One region of the Leucobacter chromiiresistens genome, then DNA from elsewhere that is predicted to be linked to it. Evidence: predicted binding sites of a transcription regulator. Region 1 holds the regulator's gene; the other holds the start of a gene.

Evidence for each region. Region 1 encodes HspR, which represses chaperone genes until heat shock. Its sites were predicted from a motif close to AAGTTGAGTCNNNNNGACTCAACTT; they were not measured.
Region 2: the regulator HspR is predicted to act here: its motif matches at 2,542-2,566, upstream of BLT44_RS02755 (Hsp20/alpha crystallin family protein).

What each region holds. Positions count from the first base shown of each region.
Region 1 covers NZ_FNKB01000001.1:320,449-328,251, forward strand. Annotated here, with positions in the region: gene BLT44_RS01505 (glycosyltransferase) at 1-740, opposite strand, end outside; gene BLT44_RS01510 (glycosyltransferase) at 743-1,930, opposite strand; gene BLT44_RS01515 (MFS transporter) at 2,025-3,305, opposite strand; gene BLT44_RS01520 (class I SAM-dependent methyltransferase) at 3,395-4,666, opposite strand; gene BLT44_RS01525 (heat shock protein transcriptional repressor HspR) at 4,654-5,076, opposite strand; gene BLT44_RS01530 (DnaJ C-terminal domain-containing protein) at 5,161-6,114, opposite strand; gene BLT44_RS01535 (nucleotide exchange factor GrpE) at 6,107-6,715, opposite strand; gene dnaK (molecular chaperone DnaK) at 6,718-7,803, opposite strand, start outside.
Region 2 covers NZ_FNKB01000001.1:600,835-608,637, forward strand. Annotated here, with positions in the region: gene BLT44_RS02745 (metal ABC transporter substrate-binding protein) at 1-927, opposite strand, end outside; gene BLT44_RS02750 (amidase) at 995-2,398, shown strand; gene BLT44_RS02755 (Hsp20/alpha crystallin family protein) at 2,589-3,056, shown strand; gene BLT44_RS02760 (Gfo/Idh/MocA family protein) at 3,150-4,196, opposite strand; gene BLT44_RS02765 (sugar phosphate isomerase/epimerase family protein) at 4,193-5,086, opposite strand; gene BLT44_RS02770 (Gfo/Idh/MocA family protein) at 5,198-6,418, opposite strand; gene BLT44_RS02775 (ATP-binding cassette domain-containing protein) at 6,895-7,803, opposite strand, start outside.

The sequences.
Region 1 (7,803 bases):
TCGATGAACTCGAGCACCCGCTTCTCGTGGCTCATGCGCCCCAGCCAGACGAGCTTCGGCCGTCTCCGCTCGGAGCGGGCGACGCGCCGAGCGGCGTTGATCGCCTCGTCGTCGACGCCGTTCGGGGTGACGAGCACCTGCGTGCTCACGCCGTGGCGCTGCAGCGCGTCGGCGAAGTGCTGCGACGGCGCCGTGACCGCGTCGGCCTCGGCCGCGAGCTCCGCCAGGTAGCGCCAGGCGCCGCGCGACGCCCGATCCACCGCGCCGCGTGCGCCGCCGAGGGCGAGGCGCCGCCAGACGCGCAGCCCGGCGAAGGCGAGCGGCGCGAGCGGCGTGACGGCGCGCGTGCCCTCGTCGACGTGGTTGTGCATCGTGTGCACGATCGGCGCGCGCAGGCCCCGCGCGGCGCGCACCCCGGTCATCGCGCCCCAGAAGTCGCCCTGCACGTGCACCAGATCGACCGGCGGTCGCTCCGCGAGCGCGCGGGCGAGGGCGCGGTCGGTGCGCCGCCCGGGCCACGTGATCCCGTACTCGCGATCGCGGGTGATCGGCCGAGAGGGGAGGTCGATGTACGCCTCGCGATCCGCCGCCGCCGTGGCGTGCCCGCGACGGTGCAGGGCCGGGGCCGCCACCGTGACCCGGTGCCCGAGCCGCTCGAGCGCGCGCCGCTGCATGCGGATCGCCACCTGCACGCCGCCCAGCGACTCCGGGTGCTGGTCGGTGACGACGAGGATGTGCATCGTCAGCGCGCGTCGGCTTCGCCGCGGTACAGCTCCTCGAACGTGTCGAGGGTGCGGTCGATGTCGTGCACCGTCACCGCCTCGAGCGAGGCCTGCTGCATGCGCAGGTACTCCTCGGGGGTCTGCCGCAGCACCTGCGTGATGCGGCTCGCGAGCTCGCGGTCGTTGCCGGCCTGGAAGAGGTAGCCGTTCTCGCCGTCGTGCACGAGGTGCGGCAGCGCCATCGCGTTCGCGGCGACGATGGGCAGGCCCGACGCCATCGCCTCCATGGTGGCGATGGACTGCAGCTCGGCGATGGATGCGATGGTGAACACGCTCGCGCTCGTGAGGTGCGCGCGCAGCTCGGCGTCGGTGACGCGGCCGGTGAACTCGACCCGGTCGGAGATGCCGAGGTCTGCGGCGAGCTTCTCGAGGTGCTTGCGCTGGTCGCCGTCGCCGACGACGGTGAAGTGCACGTCGAGGTCGGCGTCGAGGCGCGGGATCGCGCGGAGGATGACGTCGATCTCCTTCTCCAGCGTGACCCGCCCCACGAAGACGAGCGTGTTCGCGGTGCGGGGCGTGAGGTCGGCGGTGTAGTCGGAGGCGCGGAGCCCGCAGCTCACCGGCCGCACGCCGCGGCGGTGCGTGTTGCGTTCGAGGAAGTCGGCGGCGCGGCGCGTGGGCGTGGTGACGGCCGCGGCGAGCCGCAGCACGCGATCGGCCGCGTTCCAGCCCCAGCGCACGAAGAGCCGCTTCGCCTTCTCGGGGAGCAGGGTGAAGTCGAGCACGTTCTCGGGCATCACGTGGTTGGTGGCGACGATGCGGATGCCCCGCTTCGCGCCCTCAATGGCGAGCGCGCGGCCGATGACGATGTGCGACTGGATGTGGATCACGTCGGGCTGCACGCGGTCGAGCAGCGTGCGGGCGTAGCCGCGCGCCCGCCACGGCAGCACGAACCGCAGCCAGTCGTGCGGGTACCAGCGCCAGCTCGCCCACCGATGCACGGTCATCTGCTCGCCCTCGATGGTCTCGACGAAGCTGCCGTGCTGGCTGTGGCGCTTCGACGGTGCGACGACGTGCACGTCATGCCCCCGCTGCACGAGACCGGCGGAAAGCCGCTCGGCGAACCGTGCGGCTCCGTTCACATCGGGCGAGAAGGTGTCGCAGCCCTGCAGAATGCGCAGGGGCGCCTGGCGATCGGTGGTGCTCACGGTGCGCGGGAGTCCTTCGGTCGGAGATGAGTGCGGGTTCGCGCGTGCGGTGCGCGAAGCGCCTCCAGTCTACAAAGCGCAGCTCAGCGCACGTTCAGTCGCCGGATCGCGGCGGCGTTCTGCTGACGTGCGGCAGGTAGCGCGGTATCCAGCGGGCGAATCCGACGGCTCCGACGACGGCGAGCGCCCCGGCGGCGAGACTCGCCACGGGCAGCGAGACGGCGGCGAGCGCGGAGACGGCGAGGGGCGCGACGGCGCCGCCGAAGTCGGTGAGGGTGCGCCAGGCTGCGAGGAAGGGGGCGGGCCGTTCGGAGGGGGCGAGATCGGCGCCGAGGGTCATGTTGATGCCGCTCGACAGGCCGTTGCCGAGCCCGACGACGACGGCGATGGCGAGCAGCCACACCGCCGCCCCGGGGAGGTCGTGCGTGCCGGCGAGCACCAGGAAGCCGGCGGCCATCACGATCATCGCCGGGAGGCTCGCCCAGAGCCGGCCGTAGCGGTCCATGATCTGGCCGCTCGTGTAGAAGAACAGGAAGTCGACGGTGCCCGAGATGCCGACGACGAGCGCCACCTGGGTGGCGTCGAGCCCGATCGAGACGCCCCAGAGGGGCAGCAGCACGTCTCTGATCGATCGCATGCCCGAGAGGATCGCGGCGGCGCCCCCCACGCGCAGCAGCGCCGCCCCGCCGTCGCGCACCGCGCCCAGCACGCCGGTGCGCGGCGCGACGCCCGCAACCTCCCGCTCGCCCGCAGCCTCCGGCTCGCCCGCAGGGCCCGGCTCGCCCGCAGGGCCCGGCACTCGGCGCTCGGGATCGGGCGCCCACGCGACGAGCCCCGAGGCGAGCACGAGGCACGCGACGAACGCCCAGACGGGCGCCTCGGGATCGCCGGTCGCCGCGATCACGGCCGCCGCGAGGAACGGGCCGACGAATCGCCCGAGCCGGTTCGTACCGCCGAGCAGCGAGAGCGCACGCGCCCGGAAGCGGAGGGGCACGCGGGTCGCCATGAACGCGTGCCGCGCCAACCCGAAGGCGGCCGCCGCGAAGCCGATCAGCAGCACGGCGACGCCGAGCAGCGCGGGCGTCGGGGCGAAGGCGAGCCCGAGGCACCCGACGAGCGCGACCGCCGCCGCGATCAGCATCGCCGCGCGCTCGCCCGCCCGCGATACGACCCAGCTGGCGGGGAGGTTGCCGAGCACCTGGCCGACGACCGCGGCCGAGGCGATCACCCCGGCGAGCGCGAGGTTCGCGCCCATGTCGACGGCGATGACGGCGACGAGCGGCAGGATCGCGTACTCGCCGAGCGAGAAGAGCACCGACGGCCCGTAGATGCTCGGGGCCAGGCGCCACAGGAATGCGGGGGCGGAGGTGGTCATGTCGGTTCCACAGTACTCGCGGCGGGCCGCGAAGCCTCGCGGCTCGGTGCGGCGCGGCACGCAGCGCGTCGTCGGGGGCTCGGGCGGCGTCAGGCGTCGCGCGTCGCCGCGAGCACCGTGAACGCGGAGGTGCGCGCGAGCTGCCGCACCGGGCCGACCTCGCGCTCGACCAGGGGCCGGTACCTGAGGTGCGAGTTGAAGACGAGCCGCAGCTCGCCCCCCGGCGCGAGCGCGCGGCGGCACGCCCGGATCAGCCGGTGGCCGACGCCCGCGTGCACGGCGGCACCCGAGTGGAACGGCGGGTTGAGCAGGATCAGATCGGCCCAGCCGTCGGGCACCGCTTCCAGGGCGTCGGCGCGGTGCACCGCGATGCGATCCGCCACTCCGGCCGCCTCCGCGGTAAGCGCCGTCGCCGCGACGGCGGCGGCGGACTGATCGGTCGCGAGCACCTGCGCGCCCGGAAAGCGGCGCGCAGCCGAGACCGCGAGCACGCCGTTGCCGCAGCCCAGGTCGACGACGGCGGCCGGGTCGCGGCGCACGTCGCTCAGGGTGCTGAGCAGCAGTCTGCTGCCGTGGTCGAGCACGGGGCCGCCGAAGGTGGCGCCGAACGCCGCGATCGAGAAGTCGAGGTCGGGGTCGTCGCCCCATTTCGGAAAGCGCGCCGGCTCGTCGGCTCGATCCCGCGGCGACTCGGCGCGCAGCACGCGCGACTTGCGCCAGCCGAGCCCTGCCGTGACGTTCGCGAAGTCGCGCCCGAGCACCTCGTTCATCGCGCGCGTCATGTGCTTCACCCGGCCGCCCGCGAACACGCGCACCTCGGGCGCGGCCCAGCGGGCGATCGCCTCCGACACCTCGGCGAGCGCTTCGAGGCCCCGCGGCAGCTGCAGCAGCACGACGCGGGCGCCGGCCAGCAGGCCCGCATCGAGCGGGTGGTGGGTGTAGCGCGCGGTCAGCTGCAGACGCGCGGCGTTCTGGTCGAGCGCGCGCTCGCCGAGCAGAGCGTCCTGGTGGGTGCGGATGCCCCGGGCGCCGAACAGCGTCGCCGCCCCGAGGGTGAGCGCCCCGTGGCGATCTCCGATGACCGCGATGTCGGCGCCGTGCACCGGTTCGGCGGGCGGGCGCTCGGCGAGATCCTCGACCGCGGAGCGCAGGATGAGCTGATCGGCCGTGTCGTGCGCCTGCAGTTCTTCGGCGTCGAAATCGGGATCGCGCGTCAGCTGCGCGAAGAGGTCGGCGAGCCGCTCGTCGGCGTCTCCCGGAGCGGAGGCGCCTGCCGGTGCGGAGCCGTCTCCCCCTGCGGGGGCGCCTGCCGGTGCGGAGCCGCCTCCCCGACCGGAGGCGTCTGCGCTCACGGCTGCCACACGACGACCTCGGCGTTGCGGCGCATGCGCGTGCCCCGGCGCAGCGTCACCACCTCGCCGCCGGCCGAGCCCGCCGCGAAGACGCGTCGGTCGGGGCGCTGCAGGCGCTCCTCGGTCAGCGCCCGCTCCAGGTCGCGCACCCGGCCTTCGAGCTGACGCACCTGATCCTCGAGATCGAGCACCCGCCTGATGCCCTCGAGGCTGAGCCCCTCCGCCGACAGCCGCGCCACCTCGCGCAGCCGGGCGACGTCGTGCAGCGAGTAGCGGCGCGTGTTGCCGCGGGTGCGCTGCGGCGAGACCAGGCCGACCCGATCGTACTGCCGGAGGGTCTGCGGGTGCATCTCGGCGAGCTCGGCGGCCGCGGCGATCGCGAACACCGGCGTGAAACGGTCCATCTGAGGACTCGCCATGATGCTGACCTGCTTTCGTGAGACTGGGCGGGGAGCGGAGCGGCAGATGCACCGCGCTCCGCTCCCCGATCGATCAGGGGTGGGTCACCCCTTCGCGCGAGCCAGGAGATCGGCCCGCGGGTTCTCCTGCGGTTCGACGGCCCGGAATGCTTCGAGCGCCTCCGTCGCCTCGGGCGACAGGTGCGAGGGGACGACGATCTGCACCTCGGCCAGCAGGTCGCCGGTGCCCTTCGAGCTCGACACCCCGCGACCCTTGACGCGCAGCACCCGCCCGCTGGGCGTACCGGGCTGCACCTTGAGCTTCACCGGGGCGCCGCCGAGCGTCGGCACCTCGACCGTCGCGCCGAGCGCGGCTTCGGAGAACGTCACCGGCAGCTTGACGCGCAGGTTCTGACCCTCGCGCTCGAAGACGGGGTGCTTGCGCACGCTCACCGTGAGGATGATGTCGCCTGCCGGCCCGCCCGTCGGGCTCGGTTCGCCCTTGCCGCGCACCTTGATCTTCTGGCCGTCGGCCACGCCTGCGGGAATCTTGACCTTGACCGAACCGGTCGAGGCCTGCAGCGTGACGGTCTTGCCCTGCACGGCGGTCTCGAAGTCGAGCGTCGTCGTCGCCTGGATGTCGCGTCCGCGCTGCGGGCCCTGCGGGGCCCCGCCGCCGAACATGCCCCCGAAGATGTCCTCGAAGCCCTGCGGCCCGCCGGTCTGGAAGTGGGTGTTGCGCCCGCCTCCGCCGAACATGCCGCCGAACACGTCCTCGAAGCCCTGGCCTCCGCCGCCGCCCGCCGTGAAGCGGGCACCGCCGGCGCCCATCGCGCGGATCTGGTCGTACTCCGCGCGCTGCTCGGGATCGGAGAGCACCGAGTAGGCCTCGCTGATCTCCTTGAACTTCGCCTCGGCCACGGTGTCGCCCGGGTTCGAATCCGGGTGGTACTTGCGTGCGAGCTTGCGGTACGTCTTCTTCAGCTCGGCGTCGCCGACATCCTTCGAGACGCCGAGGAGCTGGTAGAAGTCCTTATCGAGCCAATCCTGACTAGCCATCCGCTCCCACCGCCACCGCGACCTTGGCGGGGCGCAGTTCGACCTCGCCGATGCGATATCCGCGCTCGATGACGTCGAGCACCGTCTGCTGCTCAGTGCCGGGAACCGGGACCTGTGCGATCGCCTCGTGGATCTGCGGGTCGAACACCTCGCCCGTCTCTCCGAAGCTCTGCACGCCGATGCGCTCGAACGTACCGCGGATCTTCTGCGCGATCGTCGCGAAGGCGGAGCCCTCGGCGAGGTCGCCGTGCTTCTCGGCCCGATCGAGGTCGTCGAGCACCGTGAGCATCGGGGAGACCGCCGCCGCGATGGCGCGCTGCTTCTCGATGGCGGCGTTCGCCTCGGTGCGCTTGCGGTAGTTGGCGTACTCGGCCGTCAGCCTCCGCAGGTCGTCGAGGTACGGGTTGTCGGCATCCGCCGACGCTCCGGCGTCCGCGCTGTCGGCATCTGCCGCGGCGTCGCTCTGCTCCGCCTCCAGGATGTCCTCGACCGTGAGATCGGGCTGGGGCGCGGAGCCGGAGTCCTGCGACTCCGGCTCCTGAGCAGGAACCTCGTCAGCGTTCGGGTCCTCCCCGGGCGTGCGCTGTTCCTCGTTCGCCATGGTTACTTCTTCTCCTCATCGTCTTCGACGACTTCGGCGTCCACCACGTCGTCGTCGTTCGACGGCTGCTCGGCGCCGCCCTCGGCCGGCGCCTCGGACTGGGCCGCCGCGTAGATCGCCTCGCCGAGCTTCGTCTGGCTCTGGCCGAGCTTCTCCGAGGCGTTCTTCACGGCCTCGTCGTCATCGCCCGCGAGCGCCTGCTTCAGCGCGTCGAGGTCGCCCTGCACCTCGGTCTTCACGTCCTCCGGCAGCTTGTCGTCGTTCTCCGAGATGAGCTTCTCGACCGAGTAGGCGAGCTGCTCGGCGTTGTTGCGCACCTCCGCGGCCTCGCGCCGCTGCTTGTCCTCAGCAGCGTGCTCCTCGGCCTCGCGCACCATCCGCTCGATGTCCTCCTTCGAGAGGGTCGAGCCGCCCGAGATCGTGATCGTCTGCTCCTTGCCGGTGCCCTTGTCCTTCGCGGAGACCTGCACGATGCCGTTCGCGTCGATGTCGAAGGTGACCTCGACCTGCGGCACGCCGCGCGGAGCCGGCGCGATGCCGGTCAGCTCGAACGTTCCGAGGTTCTTGTTGTCGCGGGTGAACTCGCGCTCGCCCTGGAACACCTGGATGGCCACCGACGGCTGGTTGTCCTCCGCAGTGGTGAAGGTCTCGCTGCGCTTCGTCGGGATGGCGGTGTTGCGCTCGATGAGCTTCGTCATGATGCCGCCCTTGGTCTCGATGCCGAGCGACAGGGGCGTCACGTCGATGAGCAGCACGTCCTTGCGCTCGCCCTTCAGCACGCCGGCCTGCAGGGCGGCGCCCACGGCCACGACCTCGTCGGGGTTGACGCTCTTGTTGGGCTCCTTGCCGCCGGTGAGCGACTTCACGAGCTCGGTGACGGCGGGCATACGGGTCGATCCGCCGACGAGCACGACGTGCGCGATGTCGGAGACCTTGACGCCGGCCTCCGCGATCACGTCGTTGAACGGCTTGCGGGTGCGCTCGAGCAGATCCTTCGTGAGCTCCTCGAACTTCGCGCGCGACAGGGTCTCGTCGAGGTTCGCCGGGCCGTTCTCGGTGAGCGAGAGGTACGGGAGCTGGATCTGGGT
Region 2 (7,803 bases), 280 kb from region 1:
CGCGAGCTTGGGGCTCATCGACGATTCGACGAACACCGCCTTCACACCGCGCTCCCGGATCGCGGCGACCAGCGCGTCGATGTCGGCGGCGCTCGGCTCCGCGTTGTCCTCGAAGCTGGGCAGGATCGACCCGACGAACTCGATTCCGTATTCGTGCAGGTAGTACCGCAGCGAATCGTGGCCGCTCACGAGCACGCGCTCCTCGGCAGGCACGCGCTCGAACTGCGCCGCGACCCAGGCGTCGAGCTGCTGCAGGCGCTCGGTGTAGTCGCCGGCGCGCTGCTCGTAGCCGTCCGCGTGCTCGGCGTCCGCGGCCGCGAGGCCGTCGGCGATCTCCGCGACCATGCCGATGGCGTTCTTCGGCGACGTCCAGATGTGCGGGTTCAGGTCGCCGTGATCGTGATCGTGCTCGGCGTGCGCGTCCTCCGCGTGCTCGTGGTCGTGCTCGTGGTCGTGCTCGGACTCGTCGGCGTGCTCCTCGTCGGCGTGCTCGTGGTCGTGGCTCTCGGTCTCTCCGCCCTCGGCGGTGATGTGCTTCGCCTCGTCGAGGTCGATGCCGTCGGCCGCCGTGATGATGGTGCCGTCGAAGCCGGAGGCGTCGACGGCGTCGTCGACGAAGGTCTCGAGGTTGGCGCCGTTGACGATCAGCACGTCGGCCTCGCCGAGCGCCAGCAGGTCGGCGGGGCTCGGGTCGAAGTGGTGCGCCGAGGCGTTCGGCGACAGGAGCCCGGTGAGCTCGATGTCGTCGCCGCCGACCTCGCTCGCGAAGTCGGTGAGCTGCGTCGTGGTCGCCACGACCTTGAGGCCGCCTGCGCCCCCGCCCTGGTCTGCGGATGCTCCGCCGCTGCACGCGGTGAGCGCGAGCAGTGACGCGAGGGCGGCGCCGGCGAGGACGGCGGGTTTCAGGGCGCGGGGGTGAGGAGTCATGACACACTTTCTAATGAGAACGAGTATCACTATACACCTGCGCCCGGGGCGCTCGTAAGCTGGAGCGATGACAGCAGCGGGCGCGCCCGAGACCGCGATCGCGTGGCGCGACGCGCTGCGGCGCGGAGAGATCTCGGCTCGCGAGGCCGTCGCGCACTTCCTCGCCCGCATCGAGGATCGCGCCGAGCTCGGAGCATTCCTCACCGTCACGGCCGAGCACGCCCGCGCCGCCGCCGCGGCTGCCGACGCGCGATTCGCCGCCACGCCCCGATCCGAGCGCGGGGGCCTGCCCCGGCTCCACGGCCTCCCGACCGCAGTCAAGGACCTCGTAGAGGTGGCCGGGGCCGCGACGACCCGCGGCAGCGCGGCCCTGCGCCACCCCGTCGCCGCGAGCGACGCGCCCGGCGTCGCCGTGCTCCGAGCCGCGGGCGCGATCCCCCTCGGCAAGACCCAGGTGCCCGAACTGGGCCTCACGGGGTACTCGGAGAACGCGATCGCTCCGCCCGCCCGCAACCCGCTCGACCCGACCCGCACCCCGGGCGGCTCATCCGGCGGCAGCGCGGCCGCGATCGCCGCCGACCTGATTCCCGTGGGGCCGGGAACGGACGGCGGCGGATCGATCCGCATCCCCGCCCTCGCGTGCGGCCTGGTCGGGCTGAAGCCGGGCCTCGGGGCGGTTCCCGGCGACTTCGGGAGCGCCGCAGCGCCCTCCGTGCACGACGAGTTCGGCGCGCCGCGCCTCACCGTGAGCGGCCCCCTCGCGAGGAGCGCGGCCGATGCCGCGATGCTCTACGACGCGCAGCGCGGGGCCGCCGCCGAGCCGGCGCTGGCGGCGGTGCGCGCCGCCGACTCCCTCACCGGGCTGCGCATCGCCTGCACCGAGGCGTCGCCGTTCGCCTCCGCGTACCCGATCGCGATCGGCCCCGAGGCGCGCCGCGCCGCGGAGACGGCGCGCGACCGCCTCGCCCGGCGCGGCCACCGCCTCGAGGCGGCCGACTTCGTCTACGACCCGGGCTACCCCGACGCCTTCACCACCTCGTGGACGGCCGGGCTGTCGCGCCTCCCCCTCGCCGCGAGCGCCGAGGAGCGGCTCATGCCGCTCACGCGCGCCTTCCGCACCCGCGCCGTCGCGCGGAGCGATGCCGCGCACGCCCGCGCGGGCGCCCGCCTCCGCGAGTTCGCCGCCGACGTGCGCGAGCAGTGGGGCGCCTACGACGCCGTGCTCACGCCCGGGCTCACGATGCTGCCGCCCCGCATCGGCGCCTTCACGTCGCTCGACGCCGATGACGACTACCGGCTGCAGTGCGAGTGGGCGCCGTTCACCTCGATGGTGAACGTCTCGGGGCTGCCGGCGATCGCGGTGCCCGTGCTGCGTCTGCCGACAGGACACGCGATGGGGGTGCAGATCATCGGCCGGGTGGGCGGGGAGCACCGCCTGCTGCAGCTCGCCGCACAGCTCGCCGCGGAGTGAGCTCGGGCCCGGGCCGCCCGCGGTCTCAGGTCTCAGGTCTCGGCTCGCAGGTCGCAGCTCGCAGCTCGCAGCTCGCAGGGATCCCAGAGTTCTCGCAGCTTTTTTCATTAGCACTCTCAGGTACCGAGTGCTAATCTACCAGCACATTGAGTGACCTCCACTCAAGTTTCACTGGAAGGAGATAACCATCATGGCAATGACGTTCGATCCCTTCAGCGAGATGGACCGATGGGCGGCCACCGCGCTGCAGCAGGCCCGCTCCGGCCCCCGGCAGATGCCCGTCGACCTCCAGCGCGACCACGAGCGGTACGTGCTGAACGCCGACCTGCCGGGCGTCGATCCCGGCTCGATCGATATCGATGTCGACGGCCAGCTCCTCACCATCCGGGCCCAGCGCACGGCCGACGTGGCCGAGGGCTCCAAGTGGCTGACGCGCGAGCGCCCCTCCGGCACCTACCTGCGTCAGTTCAGCGTGGGCCAGGGCGTCGACATCGCGGGCATCTCGGCGTCGTACGACAACGGCGTGCTCAGCGTGGTCATCCCGGTCAGCGAGCAGGCGAAGCCGCGCAAGATCGCGGTCGAGGGCCAGGCCGCGCACCTCGACTCCGCCGATCCGAGCTCCGAGCGCCGCGACGCCCAGAAGTCCCTCACGCACTAGCCGACCGCCGCGGCCGCCCGCACGTGCACGAGTCGGCGGCCGCACGAACAATGCGCACCGCGCGGGCGGGGGACGCGAGCACCCCCGCCCGCGCTATGCGCGCGACGTCGAGAGCCGCCCCGGACGCGGCGGGAGACCCGCCCGCGCGTAGACCGCGTCGATGAGCGCCATCGTGCGCCGCGAGCGCTCGAACCCCGCCGCGGAGCGCTCCCCCGAGCGCACCGCCTCCCGCACGCGACGCAGCTGATACGCGTACGACGCGGCGGATCCGACGTCTTCGACCCGCTCCTCCGCTCCCGCTCCGGTCGTCGTGCGCACGATCAGGCGGCCCTCCTCCTGCGGCTTCACGAAGTTCGGCAGCACCGTCTCCCCCAGGGAGCCCGAGACGCGCAACCCGAAGTTCCACTCCGGGCTCACCATGCTCGTGTGCACCCGCACCGGCACCCCGCCGAGATCCAGCTCCGCGACGACCTCTGCGTCGACGCGGTCGTCATGCACCCACCGTCGCGCCCGCGCCGACAGCAGCTCGGGGGCCGCAAGGGCGGGCAGCGCCGACCCCGCGAGCGCATCGCCGAGCAGCAGCAGGGCGTGCAGCGCATAGCAGCCGAGATCCATGAGCGCCCCGCCCGCCAGCTCGAAGCTCCACCGCGGATCGTCCGCGCCCGGCGCGGGCATGTCCACGTGCACATCGACGCCCCGCAGCTCCCCGATCCCGCCCGCGCGCACCACGTCGACGAGTCGATGCAGCGCGGGATGATCGGCGTAGTGGAACGCCTCCCACGCCCACCCCGGCGCGCGCTCCATCGCGGCGGCGACCCCGTCGAACTCCGCGAGATTCGCCGCGAACGGCTTCTCGACGAGCACATTGCGACCGGCCGCGAGCGCGCGCACCGCCCATTCCGCGTGCAGGGCGTTCGGCAGCCCGATGTAGACGAGATCGAGCGAGTCATCGGCGACGAGCGCCGCGTAGCTCTCCGCCGCAGACGCGAACCCTCGGTCGGCGGCGTACCGCAGCGCCCGATCGGGATCCCGAGCCGCCACCGAGGCGCGCACATCGCCGGTCTCGCGCGTCGCGGCCACGATCGCCGCATCGGCGATGCGCGACGCGCCCAGCACGCCGATGCGCAGCGGAGCGCTCATGCCGCCTCCCCCTCGCGCTCGCCGAGCATCTCGCGCAGATGCGCGACGCTGCGGCGGGCGTGCTCGAGCGCAGCGTCGGCGTCGGCGTCGCGCTCGATCACCGCGTCCTGCTCGAGCACGTACCAGCCCGCGTACCCGGCATCGCGCAGCGCGGCGACGATCTCGCCGATGCGGGCGTCGCCCGAGCCGAGCGGCCGGTACATGCCCTGCCGCACCCCCTCGCGGTAGTCGATCTCACCCGCCCGCACCCGCGCGGCGACGGCGACGCTCACATCCTTCATATGGGCGTGCACGATGCGGCGCGCGTGCCGCCGCACGAACGCGACCGGATCGCCGCCGCCGAGCGTGTAGTGCCCCGTATCGAGGCAGACGCCGATGCGCGATCCCGCGAGCACCCGCTCCACGGCCTCCGGAGTCTCCACGACGGTGCCGAGATGCGGGTGCAGCGTCGCCACCACCCCCGCCGCCTCCGCCGCGACGAGCGCGCGATCGAGATTCGCGAGCAGCGTCGCCCACTCCGCATCGCTCAGCTCGACCGCCCCGTCGTAGCCCGCGTCGCCGGTGACCGCCGAGAGCACCAGGGTCGTCGCGCCCCCGGCCGCGTACGCCTCGAGTTCGCGCTCGATCGCAGGCAGCGGATCCTGCCCGTCGCGGTGCAGCACGACCGGGAAGAACCCGCCGACCGCGTCGAGCCCCGCCGCTGCGAGCGCCGATGCGCGCTCGGCGGGCGCATCGGGCAGAAACCCCTCGGGCCCGAACTCCGTCGCCGCGATCCCGAGCGACGCCATCTCGGCGAGCACGCGCTCGCGATCGAGCTGCACCCCCCAGTCGGGAACTTCGATGACGCCCCAGCTGATGGGGGCTGCGGCGATGCGCGCGGTGCGTGCCATGTGCGACTCCTTCGTCAGTCGTGCGGGGTGAGCGGTGGGGCGGTGTTGCGCGGGGGCGGTGGTGCGGGTGAGCGGTGGTGCGGTGGGAGGGGTGCGCGGCGGGATCCGCGTTCAGGCGCCGGCCGCCGTCGTCCCGTCTACCGGGGCGCTCGGCTGCCAGGTGCGCGTCTCGGCCGAGCGCTCGGCGGCGCCCACCACCTGCGCCGCAGAGAGCGCGTCCTGGATGTTCGCGTTCAGCGCCTCGCGGCCGAGCACCGCCTGCACGAACTTCTTGGCCTCGACGACCTTGAGATCGTCGTACCCCATCGACGTGCCGGCGCCGGGCTGGAATCGGGCGAAGTCGCCCATGCCCGGCCGCGCCATGACCCGCGTGTACCCCTGATTCTCGGCGCCGAGACCGCCCGAGAGGTGCAGCTCGTTCATCCGCTCGAAATCCCAGTGCGCCGACCCGTGCGTGCCGTACACCTCGATGCCGTAACTCGCGCGCGGCCCCACCGAGACGCGCGAGGCCTCCAGCGCGCCGACCGCGTGCGCCCCCGGGGCGCCCTCCGCGATGCGCACCAGCATCCCCGCGTAGTCCTCGTTCTCGACCGGCTTCGTGTCGCCGTTCTCGATCACGGCGAAGTGCGTGCCCGTGCCCATCGGCAGCTCGGGGCGCTCGGTGTACACCGTCGACGTGACCGCGCTGACCTCCGCGATCGGCCCGAGCGTGTACTGCACCAGGTCGACCAGGTGCCCCATGAGATCGCCGAGCACGCCCGTGCCCGCGTGCTCCCGCACGAAGCGCCACGAGAGCGCGCCGCGGGGGTCCGCCGAGTAGTCGGCGAACATCTGGCCGCGCACGTTCGTGATGCGGCCGAGCCGGCCGTCGAGCACGAGCTCGCGCAGGTACTCGATCGCCGGGGCGTGGCGGTAGTTGAACCCGATCGAGCTCACCACCCCGGCCTCCGCCGCCGCTTCGGCGACCGCCCGGGTCTCGTGCTCGCCGCGGCCGACGGGCTTCTCGATCCAGAAGTGCTTCCCGGCGCGCGCGGCGGCGATGCCGATCTCGGCGTGGAGGAAGTTGGGGGCGCAGATGGAGACGACGTCGACTTCGGGATCGCGCAGCACGTCGTGGTAGTCGGCCGAAGCGCGCTCGTACCCGAGCACCTCCACGGCCTCGTCGGCGCGCCCCGGCGCCGGATCGGCCGCGTGCACGAGGCGCAGGCGCAGGCCGAGGTCGGGGTACGCGTAGCGCAGGTTCGCGTAGGCCCGGCTGTGCAGTCGCCCCATCCAGCCGACGCTGATGAGCCCCACCCCGATCTCGACGGTCCCGTCTTCCCGTTTCCGCATGAGCGCCCGCCTTCGTGTTCGTGGTGCTGCGCACCGATCGTCATCGTGGAGGCCCGAACGGCGGCGAGGTGCACTGGAGCGCCGCGGGGTGGACCGGTCCAAATTGTATGAACAAAGTCGTCGCGCTGTCAACGGCACTGCTCGCGCGCCCCTGGGCTCCCCGCCCCGCGCCCGCCCCGCGCCCGCCCCGCGTCCGCGCCCGCCGTCCGGCGCCCGCGCGCCTCCGCGCCCGCGCCCGTCCCGCGCGCCTCCGCGCCCGTCGTCCAGCGCCTCCCCCCCCTCCTGCGCCGAGACCGAGGGTTCGCGCCGAGACCGAGGGAGTTCGCGCGTGCGATTCGCTCGTGGTCGGCGCAAACCCTCGGTCTCGGCGAGGTTGAGCGCGGCGCGGGGCCCCGGGCGGCGCGGCGCGGGGCCCCGGGCAGCGCGGGGGCCGGCGCGCACCGGGCGCATCGCGGCCCGCTGCGCGCCCCTCGCGCTCAGCGGCGCGACCGCCCGCGGACGCCGCCTTCGGGCTCGTCCTCGTCGTCGGCGTACTCGCCCGGGATGACGGTGACCGACTCGGTCACCTCGACCCGGCCCACGCCTGCGGCGGTGTCGCCCTGGATCTCGTCGCGGATCGTGCGCACCGCATCGGTGCTCGTGCCGACATCGCGGAGCTCGTGCACGAGCTGCTCCAGCTCGGCGCCGCCGGCCATGAGGCCCGTCAGCTCCTCGAGCGAGATCGCCGACTTCTCGTGGTAGCCGATGCTCTGGCCGCGCTTGAGCAGCAGGAAGCGGTCGCCCACGGGGTAGGCGTGGTGCGGGTTGTGCGTGATGAAGATCACGCCGAGGCCCCGATCCCGCGCCTGGATGATGTAGCGCAGCACCACGCCCGACTGCTTGACGCCGAGCGCCGCGGTCGGCTCGTCGAGAATGAGCACCTTCGCCCCGAAGTACACCGCCCGGGCGATCGCGACGCACTGCCGCTCACCACCCGACAAGGTGCCGATCGGCTGATCCACGTCGCGCAGGTCGATGCCCATGTCGAGCAGCTCCTGCTTCGCCGTCTGGCGCATGAAGTCGACGTCGAGGCGCTGGAACGGACCCCACCCCTTCGTCTGCTCGGAGCCGAGGAAGAAGTTGCGCCAGACCGGCATGAGCGGAGCGACGGCGAGATCCTGATACACCGTCGCGATGCCCCGGTTCAGCGCCTCGCGCGGCGAATCGAACCGCACGGGCTCCCCCTCGACGAGGTACTCGCCCGCGGTGTGCTGATGGAGGCCGGCGATGATCTTGATGAGCGTCGACTTGCCGGCGCCGTTGTCGCCGAGCACGCACATCACCTCGCCGGCCGAGACCTTCAGGCTGACGTCGCGGAGCGCGATGATGTTGCCGTACCGCTTCTC